One region of the Methylobacterium sp. FW102-HT35C08 genome, then DNA from elsewhere that is predicted to be linked to it. Evidence: riboswitches for the same ligand, from Rfam matches in the RefSeq annotation. Region 1 holds a riboswitch; the other holds the start of a gene.
What was found. A riboswitch is a leader RNA that binds a small molecule or an ion and turns the genes downstream of it on or off. The one in region 1 is predicted to bind cobalamin.

Region 2: another riboswitch for cobalamin. It lies ahead of AC3WSN_RS29785 (CbtB domain-containing protein); the one in region 1 lies ahead of AC3WSN_RS08795 (TonB-dependent receptor).

The regions. Positions count from the first base shown of each region.
Region 1 covers NZ_JBYTCL010000002.1:1,846,974-1,851,405, reverse strand. Annotated here, with positions in the region: gene AC3WSN_RS08810 (hypothetical protein) at 294-701, opposite strand; gene AC3WSN_RS08805 (hypothetical protein) at 997-1,197, opposite strand; gene AC3WSN_RS08800 (cell wall hydrolase) at 1,430-2,014, opposite strand; cobalamin riboswitch at 2,266-2,461, shown strand; gene AC3WSN_RS08795 (TonB-dependent receptor) at 2,569-4,432, shown strand, end outside.
Region 2 covers NZ_JBYTCL010000002.1:6,217,155-6,221,586, reverse strand. Annotated here, with positions in the region: gene pyrG (CTP synthase) at 1-49, shown strand, start outside; gene AC3WSN_RS29795 (DNA polymerase III subunit chi) at 108-560, shown strand; gene AC3WSN_RS29790 (S10 family peptidase) at 562-2,151, shown strand; cobalamin riboswitch at 2,227-2,421, shown strand; gene AC3WSN_RS29785 (CbtB domain-containing protein) at 2,456-2,638, shown strand; gene AC3WSN_RS29780 (CbtA family protein) at 2,655-3,392, shown strand; gene AC3WSN_RS29775 (DUF1636 family protein) at 3,385-3,786, shown strand; gene cobW (cobalamin biosynthesis protein CobW) at 3,783-4,432, shown strand, end outside.

The DNA of each region.
Region 1 (4,432 bases):
AACGTCGCGCGATATACATTCATGAGAGACCAGACATCGAGACGGTGATACGCATCGAAAGACACTGAGAACCGCTCCTGTTCGTCACCCCGTCAGAACCGGGTGAAACGACAACACGCGCGGGCGCACAGGGTTCTGCGGCCGGGAGCCGATGCGGCGAACGGACCGCTTGGTCCCCGATGTGGTCCAACGAAACGTGTGGAGGACGCCCCACCGGCGAAGGCATCTCCGGCCGTCTCAGGTCGCTCCCGTCCGCCAACGTCCCGATCCAGATCCCCGGCGGCCAGCGGCCGTCATAAACCGCGGCACGTGCCGTAGCTGACCTTGACCTCGTTGCGATCCTCTGGGTTCAGCTGCGCCTCGACGAAACTCAACTTGCTCAGATCAATCAACAAGAAGTAAACACCGTTCTGGCACTTGATTGCATTGCGTGGCGTGCGCTCATTCAACCGCGGGGATGCGGGTTGGCACTCGTAATAATCGGAGCGGCCAGCGGAGATCACGGTCAGCAGTCCGCCACTGGAGACGAGCGAGAACGTTCGGGGCTTGCGCGGCGCCTTCACGCCCTCCGCCGCGCCTGCCATATCCAGGCCGACCGACACGTCCTCCGTACAGGTCAGCGGGCGGCGCAACTGAGAGGCCGACGGCGCGATGCTCAGCAGGAGGAGCGCGCCAGCGAGCGCTACCCGTTTGGCGATCATCGGTGGGGTGCCCATGATTCGTGGGTAGTTTCTACCGACAAGCTAGGCTGCTGTACGCGGGTGTAAATGCCGCAGGCCCAAGTAGAATCCTTGATCAACAGATATGGCGCGACATTCGATCTCTTCCCGTCGGTGATTTCCGATCGAACGAGGCGCCGGAGCGGAATTCGGCCCTACAGTGCTGCGGCTGGCCGCAGGTCATGGATCTGATATGCCTCTACGCGGCGGAAGACGTCGCGATTCAGGCGTCTCGGTCATCGTGAGACGGCCCAGGGGCCGGACCGCTTCCGAGCCGTCAGTCGTCGGCCGCGTCATCGGACGTTTCCGGATTGTCATTGGCGGCGCCCGCCTCGCGTTTCGCCGCAATCTCCCGGCCGATCTCTAGCAGCAGCAAGCGCGACAGGTGCTGCATCATCGGCGTGCCGTGCAGGGCCATCAGCCGATGTGCTCGGATGGCCGCGCGCGCCATGCGGTCGAAACCATCCTCGTTGGACATGGCGGCGGGGTCGCTCAGTTGAATGCGAGCATACAACCTAAAGGCTAGGCTTGAGTTCGATCGCGGCCTCGGAAAGTGCTCGGCCTCGCGCGTCGATCCGGATCTCCTCGGCGGACGCCGCTCGTGTCCGGCCGCAGGCTTCGATGGGCCCGGGCCGGACGTCCCGGAGACGCCGGACCGGAGAGATGCTGTCGACCCGCGCGCACGATGTCTCGCTACCGCGCGCTCGGCTTTACGGCGTGGGCGCTCCCGGTGCGGCCGCATAGGTCGAGACAGAGGCCGGCAATTGCGCCTTCTCGCGCTGGGCCGATCGTGAATCGCGCTTCTCATAGAAGGCGTTGCCGCCGGCGACAGCCACGTAATGCATGTTGTTGTAGGGGAAGTGCCGGCCCGCGGTGTGGAAGTACATCGCCTTCCCGACCTTCGGGTGCCGCTCGCCTGCCAGGACGGCGTCGGCCGCATCGGCGACCTTCTGGAGGTCCTTGTCCTGCATCGGCTTGGTCAGGACGCCCGGAGCGAACTGTCCCGGCTGGCCCACCACGGCGCAGATGCCGCCCGGGAAGATCGCGTTCTCCAGCCGATTCATGACAACGGTGCCGACGGCGATCAGCCCATCCCCGTCGCTGCGGTTCGACTCGAAATACATGGCCCGACCGAGACAATCGCGCTCGGCATCGCTGACGACCATCGGCGGCTTGTGGCCCGGAATCGACCCTGTCGTGAGCACCGGCGCGCCAGTATTGCAGGCGCCCAGGGTGCAGGTCATCGCGATGACACCCAGGACAGGAGCAATCTTCGTCCTCTCGCTACCCTGCATGCATCTGCGCTCCGTGCTCCTTCAGCCTCGTTCCGCCACGCGGCGGCCGCCCTGTTCGGGCCGGCGCCTCTCACCGACCTGGCGTCGGCCAAGCTTGACTGCACGTTCACGGCGATGATGTGGCGACGGCCAGCTGCACGGCTCAGGTCTCTGGCCTGGTCGGGCAGCCGAGGCGCGGGCACGGCGGTGTCGTGCGCAGGCCACAGCGCGCGTGAACCCGGGCCGGCCCGTTGACCTGCTCCGGGCGCACGACCCATGGTGCCCGCGACGGTTCCCCTCGGGGATCAAAAGGGAATGCGGTGCGGGTTCGACCCAAAGCCGCGGCTGCCCCCGCAACTGTAGCGGTGAGCCTTCGCGTCACCACGTCACTGGGCGGCCTCGCCCGGGAAGACGACGCGAGGGCGGCGACCCGCGAGCCAGGAGACCTGCCGTCTGCCGTGGTCACACGCGAGGTCCGCCGGGCGGGGTGTCCCGGGGGATGCCGGAGACGGTCGCGGGAGCGGCCGGCACGGCCTCGTTCGCGGTGACGTGCCACTGCCGCCGCCCGAGGTCCCGTGTCCCGTCCGTCCGTGCGCTCCGCGCTCCCAGCCCTTGCCGCCTTGGCAGCCCTGACGTCCGCCGCCTCCGCCCAGGACCGGTCCGGCCCCGTCTCCGGCGCCGAGACGCAGCTCGAAGAAATCTCGGTGACCGCCGAGCCGACGGTCCCCGCACGGATCGGCTTGTCGGCGAGCGCCGGGTATGTCGGCGGCACGACCGGGATCGGCGGCCCGCTGCTCACCGTGGACTCGGCCAGCGCCGGCGTGATCACGGGCGCGCAGCTCAACAGCCGGCCGGTGACGCGCCCCGGCGAGGTGCTGGAGGCGGTGCCGGGTCTGATCGTCACCCAGCATTCCGGGGAGGGGAAGGCCAACCAGTACTTCCTGCGCGGCTTCAACCTCGACCACGGCACCGATATCGCCATCAGCGTCGACGGCATGCCGGTGAACATGCGCACCCACGCCCACGGGCAGGGCTACGCCGACCTCAACTTCCTGATTCCGGAGCTTGTCGGCGCAGTCGCGTTCCAAAAGGGGCCATACTTCGTGCGTGACGGCGACTTCGCCTCGGCGGGCTCGGTGCGGATCGACTATCTCGACACGACCGCCAAGAACCTCGCCCTGACCTCGATCGGCTCGTTCGGCTACAAGCGGGCCCTGTCGATCACGACCGTGCCGCTCGGGGAGGGCAACCTCCTCCTAGCAGGCGAAGCTCAGGTCTACGATGGCCCTTGGGTGGTCCCGGACGCGCTGCGCAAGATCAACGGGGTGGCCCGCTACAGCCAGGGCACGGCGCTGAACGGGTTCTCGATCACCGGCATGGCCTACGCGGCCCGCTGGACCGCCACCAACCAGATCCCGGAGCGCGCCGTGGGGGAAGGGCTGATCGGCCGCTACGGCACGCCCAATCCCACGGATGGCGGCGACAGCGGACGCTTCTCGCTCTCGGGACGGTTCAGCGCGACGGACGAGACCGGCGTGACGCGGGCCTCGGCCTACGTGATCCGCTATCAGATGAACCTGTTCAACGACTTCACCTATTTCCTCAACGATCCCGTCAGCGGCGACCAGTTCCACCAGCGCGACCAGCGCATCCTCGGCGGCGGCGAGGTGCTGCACATCTTCCAGGGGGACCTGTTCGGCCGACCGCTGGAGGTCGAGATCGGCGCGCAGACCCGCACCGACTCGATCCGGGTCGGCCTGTTCAACACCGCCTCCCGCCAGTACCGCGCGACCGTGCTCGACGACCGGGTGCTGGAGTCGAGCGGTGCCCTCTACCTGGACACGCGGGTGCGCTGGACCGAGTGGCTGCGCACGAGCGTGGGCGTGCGCGCCGACGGCTACTTCGCCGATGTCCGTTCGGACACGCTGGCCAACTCGGGCAAGGCGACCGACGGGATCGTCAACCCGAAGCTCGGGCTCGTGCTCGGTCCCTGGCTCGACACCGAGTTCTACGTGAATTACGGCGGCGGCTTCCACTCGAACGACGCGCGCGGCGTCACCGCCACGGTGGATCCCGCGAGCCCCCTGTTCAACATCACCCGCTCGCCGTTCCTGGTGCCCTCCACGGGCTACGAGGTGGGCCTGCGCAACCGCTCGCTCCCTGGGCTTGAGACGAGCCTCGCCCTGTTCCGGCTCGACTTCGCGTCCGAGAACATCTTCCAGGGCGATACCGGCACCACCGAGCCGAGCCGTCCGACCCGGCGCTTCGGGGTCGAGTGGACGAACCGCTACGCGGTGACGCCCTGGCTCTCGCTGGAGGGCGATCTGACGATCACCAATGCCCGGTTCTCCAGCTACGACCCGGTGGGCAACCGGGTTCCGGAGACGCCCACCACCATCGCGTCGGCCGGCGTCACCTTCGGCGAGCCGCTCGGCTGGT
Region 2 (4,432 bases), 4.4 Mb from region 1:
GTTCAAGGGCTTCGTCGGCGCGGCGATCGAGCAGAGCCGGCTGGTCTGAGGGCGCGGCGGCGCGCCGCTCCTCGCGCCGCGGTCCCGGACCCTATATTGACCGGACCGTGACCGAGATCCTCTTCTACCACATGCAGCGTCAGCCCCTGGAGAAAGTGCTGCCGAACCTCGTCGAGCGCTCGCTCGACCGGGGCTGGCAGGCCGCGATCCAGGCCGCCACCGAGGAGCGCCTGCAGGCGCTCGACGACCACCTCTGGACCTACTCGGACGAGAGCTTCCTGCCGCACGGCACCGATCGCGAGCCGGATGCGGGGAGCCAGCCGGTCGTGCTGACCCTGCGCGACATCAACCCCAACACCGCCTCGATCCGCTTCCTGGTCGAAGGTGCCGACCTGCCGCCGGATGCCGAAGCCTACGAGCGGATCTGCATCCTGTTCGACGGGACCGACCAGGATGCTCTGCTGCGCGCCCGCGAGCAGTGGAAGCAGGCCAAGGAGGCGGGCCACGCGGTCGCCTACTGGCAGCAGGACGATTCGGGCCGCTGGAACAAGAAGGCGTAACGTGCACCTCAGCCAATGCCTCGCGCGTGCCGCTCTCGTTGCCGTCCTGATCCTCGAGGCGCCGCTGGCGGGGGTCGCCCAGGATGCGCCGCACGATTTTCGGCCGTCGGAATCCAGGCAGGCGCCGAGAGGGCCGGAAGGCCGCCGTCTGCCGCCGGACTCGACCACGCGGCACAGCCTCACCCTGGCGAACGGCAAGAGCCTCGACTTCACCGCCACGGCCGGCAGCCTGCCCCTCGTCGACGAGGCCGGGAAGCTGCAGGCCGAGATCGCCTACGTGGCCTATACGGTCGCGCCGGAAGTCGGTCGCGAGCGCCCCGTCACCTTCGCGGTGAATGGCGGGCCCGGCGCGGCTTCCGCCTATCTCAACATCGGGGCGATCGGACCCTGGCGACTGCCCACGGGCGGCGACAGCATCAGCCCCTCGCAACCGGTCGCGCTCACGCCCAATGACGGGACGTGGCTCGGCTTCACCGATCTGGTCTTCATCGACCCGGTCGGGACCGGCTACAGCCGCGCTGCGGACGGCAACGGCAAGGCCTATTGGAACATCGATTCCGACGCCTCGACCCTAGCCGCGGTCATCGCGCGCTACCTGCGCGTCAACGACCGGATGGCCAGCCCGAAATTCTACGTCGGCGAGAGCTACGGCGGTTTCCGCGGGCCGCTCATCACCGAGAAGCTTCAAGACGATATCGGGGTCGGCCTGTCCGGGATGGTGCTGCTCTCGCCGGTTCTGGACTTTGCGTGGCTGGAAACGCCGCGTGCCAACCCCTGGGGCTACGTCCTGAAGCTGCCCTCCCTGGCGGCCGGCGCCCTGGAGCGGTCCGGCACAATCCCGACCCCGGCGCTCCTGAAGGACGCCGAATCGTACGCCTCGGGCGCCTATCTGGCGGACCTGCTCAAGGGGCCGAGCGACGCGACCGCCGTGGCACGCATGACCGAGCGGGTCGCACCCCTGGTCGGGCTCGATGCCGCCCTGGTGCGGGCGCAGGCCGCGCGCCTGTCGACCCGCAGCGTCCAGCGCGAGATCGACCGCGCCGAGGGTCGCGTGACCAGCGCTTACGATACCGGCATCACCGGCTGGGATCCCAATCCGGACGCGGCCCAATCGAGCTTCGACGACCCGCAGCTGACCGCGCTGCAGGCGCCGCTGACCAGCGCAATGCTCGACCTTTACGCGCGCACTCTGAAATGGCCCGTGCCCAATATGCGCTACGAACTCCTGAACAATGCGGTGAACCGCGGCTGGAGCTGGGGGTCGGGCCGGCAGGCGCCCGAGGTGCTGTCGAACCTCAAGAGCACCCTGGCGCTCGACGGCCGTCTGCGGGTGCTGGTGGCGCACGGCTTCACGGATCTCGTGACGCCCTACTACGCCTCGAAGCTCCTGCTCGCGCAGGTCCCGGCCTACGGTGCCGGCCGCGTCAGCCTCGCGGTCTATCCCGGCGGCCACATGTTCTACACGCGGCCGGATTCCCGCGCCGCGTTCAAGGCGGATGTGGAGCGGCTCTACGCGGATGCCATGAAGGCGCGCGACTCCGGACCGGCACCGGCGGGAGCGCCCGCGGAGCGCCTCAAGGATACGCCCTGAGCGACGAGAGGCGCGCGCTCTGGATAATCCGGATCTTACCGCTCGCCACTCCGTTGTGCGCAAGCCGCCATGCGTCTACAACGGCTCCGTGACGGTGCCCCGGCAACGGGGTGAAAAGGGAATGCGGTGAGGGGCGCGAGCCTCGACTCCGCGGCTGCCCCCGCAACTGTGAGCGGCGAGCGCCTGCCAGAGCGCCACCGGAGCGATCCGGGAAGGCGGCAGGCGCGCAGAGCTGCGAGCCAGGAGACCTGCCGTCACGCCAGGATCCCGGAATGCCGCCGGTGGGGCGGCTGGAGACATGTTGATGACCACCTCGACCCTCGCCCCCGTCGCCACCGGCACCCGCTCGTCCGAGCGTTCGGTCGCCGTCGCGCTCGCGGCCTTCCTGGGCCTTGGCCTCCTGTTCATGGCGGGCTTCTCGCCGGCGATCGCGCTCCACAACGCGGCGCACGACTTCCGGCACACCCAGAACTTCCCCTGCCACTGACGCCTGCGTCGCAGGGATGATCATCCGGCTTCTGTCGGCGGCGCTCGCCGCCGGCTTCCTCGCGGCTGCCGTCGTGACGGGGCTCGAGCTCACGCTGACCTCGCCGCTGATCGTGGCGGCCGAGCGCTACGAGCGCAAGGAACCGACGCATCAGGCGGCGATCGGCCTGCCGATCGTGCTGGCGCATGGCGGGCACGACCATGCCGCGCCCGACGCCGCGCCGGAATGGCAGCCCGGCGAAGGCCTCGCGCGCATGGCGTTCACCGCGCTCGCGACCCTGGTCGGCGGCGTGGGCTACGCCCTGCTGCTCGGCGCCGTGGTGCTCGCCTGCGGGCGCGATCCGACGCCGCAGGTCGGCCTCGCCTTCGCGGTAGCGGGTTTCGCCAGCGTCGCCCTCGCCCCGGGTCTCGGCCTGCCGCCGGAACTGCCCGGCAGCGAGGCCGCGCCGCTCGCCGCACGGCAGCTCTGGTGGGTGATGACCGCCGCCGCCACAGGAATGGGCCTGTACCTGATCGGGATCCGGCGCTCGCTGATCGCGATCCTGGGCGGCCTCGTCCTGATCGTCGCGCCACACGCCGTCGGCGCGCCGCCGGCACCGGAGGGCGCGTCCGAGCTGCCCGCCGCGCTGGCCGCACAGTTCGCGGCCCGCTCGCTGGCGATCAGCTTCGTGTTCTGGATGCTGATCGGACTCGGCCTCGGCTGGGCGTGGCAGGCCTTCTCGCGCGAGACGGCAGCGGGGACCGCCCGTGTCTGAGACCGTCCTGTACGTCTGCACCACCTGCCGCCGCGAGGGTGACGACGCGGCCGGTCCCCGGGCCGGCGCGCGCCTGCTCGAGGCCCTGCGGGACCGCGCCGGCGATGCCCCGGATCTGCGGGTCGAGCCGGTCGAGTGCCTGTCGGTGTGCAAGCGCCCCTGCACGGTGGCGGTCGCCTCGGCCGACCGCTGGACCTACGTGTACGGCGACATGGATCCGGCGGCCTCCGCCGAGACCATCCTCGCCGGGCTCGCGGCCTACGCGGCGACGCCGGACGGCATCGTGCCCTGGCGCGAGCGCCCGGCCGAGTTCCGCAAGGGCGTGATCGCCCGCATCCCCCCTTTTCCGGAACCCCGCCCGCGCACCGCCGGCACCCTGGAGGCCGCGGAATGACCCTCGTGAACAAAATCCCCTGCACCATCGTCACGGGCTTCCTCGGCGCCGGGAAGACCACGCTGGTCCGCCACGTGGTGGAGAACGCCAAGGGTCGTCGCCTCGCCATCCTGGTGAACGAGTTCGGCGATGTCGGCTTCGACAAGTCGTTCCTGGCCGCCTGCGGCGTCGAGGGCTGCACTGAGGACTCCATCGTTGAGCTGCCGAACGGCTGCATCTGCTGCACCGTCGCGGACGATTTCGTGCCGGCGCTGGAGACGCTGCTGTCCCGCGCCGAGCCGCCGGAGCACATCCTGATCGAGACCTCGGGCCTCGCCCTGCCGAAGCCCCTGGTCCAGGCCTTCCAATGGCCGGCGATCCGCTCGCGGGTCACGGTCGATGGGGTCGTCGCGGTGGTCGATGGGCCGGCGGTCGCGGCCGGCGCCTTCGCGGAGGATCCGGAAGCCCTGGCCGCCCAGCGCGCGGCGGACCAGTCTGTCGATCACGACAATCCGCTTGAGGAGGTGTTCGAGGATCAGCTCCTCTGCGCCGATCTCGTGGTGCTCAACAAGGCCGACCTGATCGATGCCGCGACCCGCGCCCGCGTCCGCAGCGAGGTCGAGGGTCACTTGCCCCGCGCCGTGAAGGTGGTGGAGACCGAGAACGG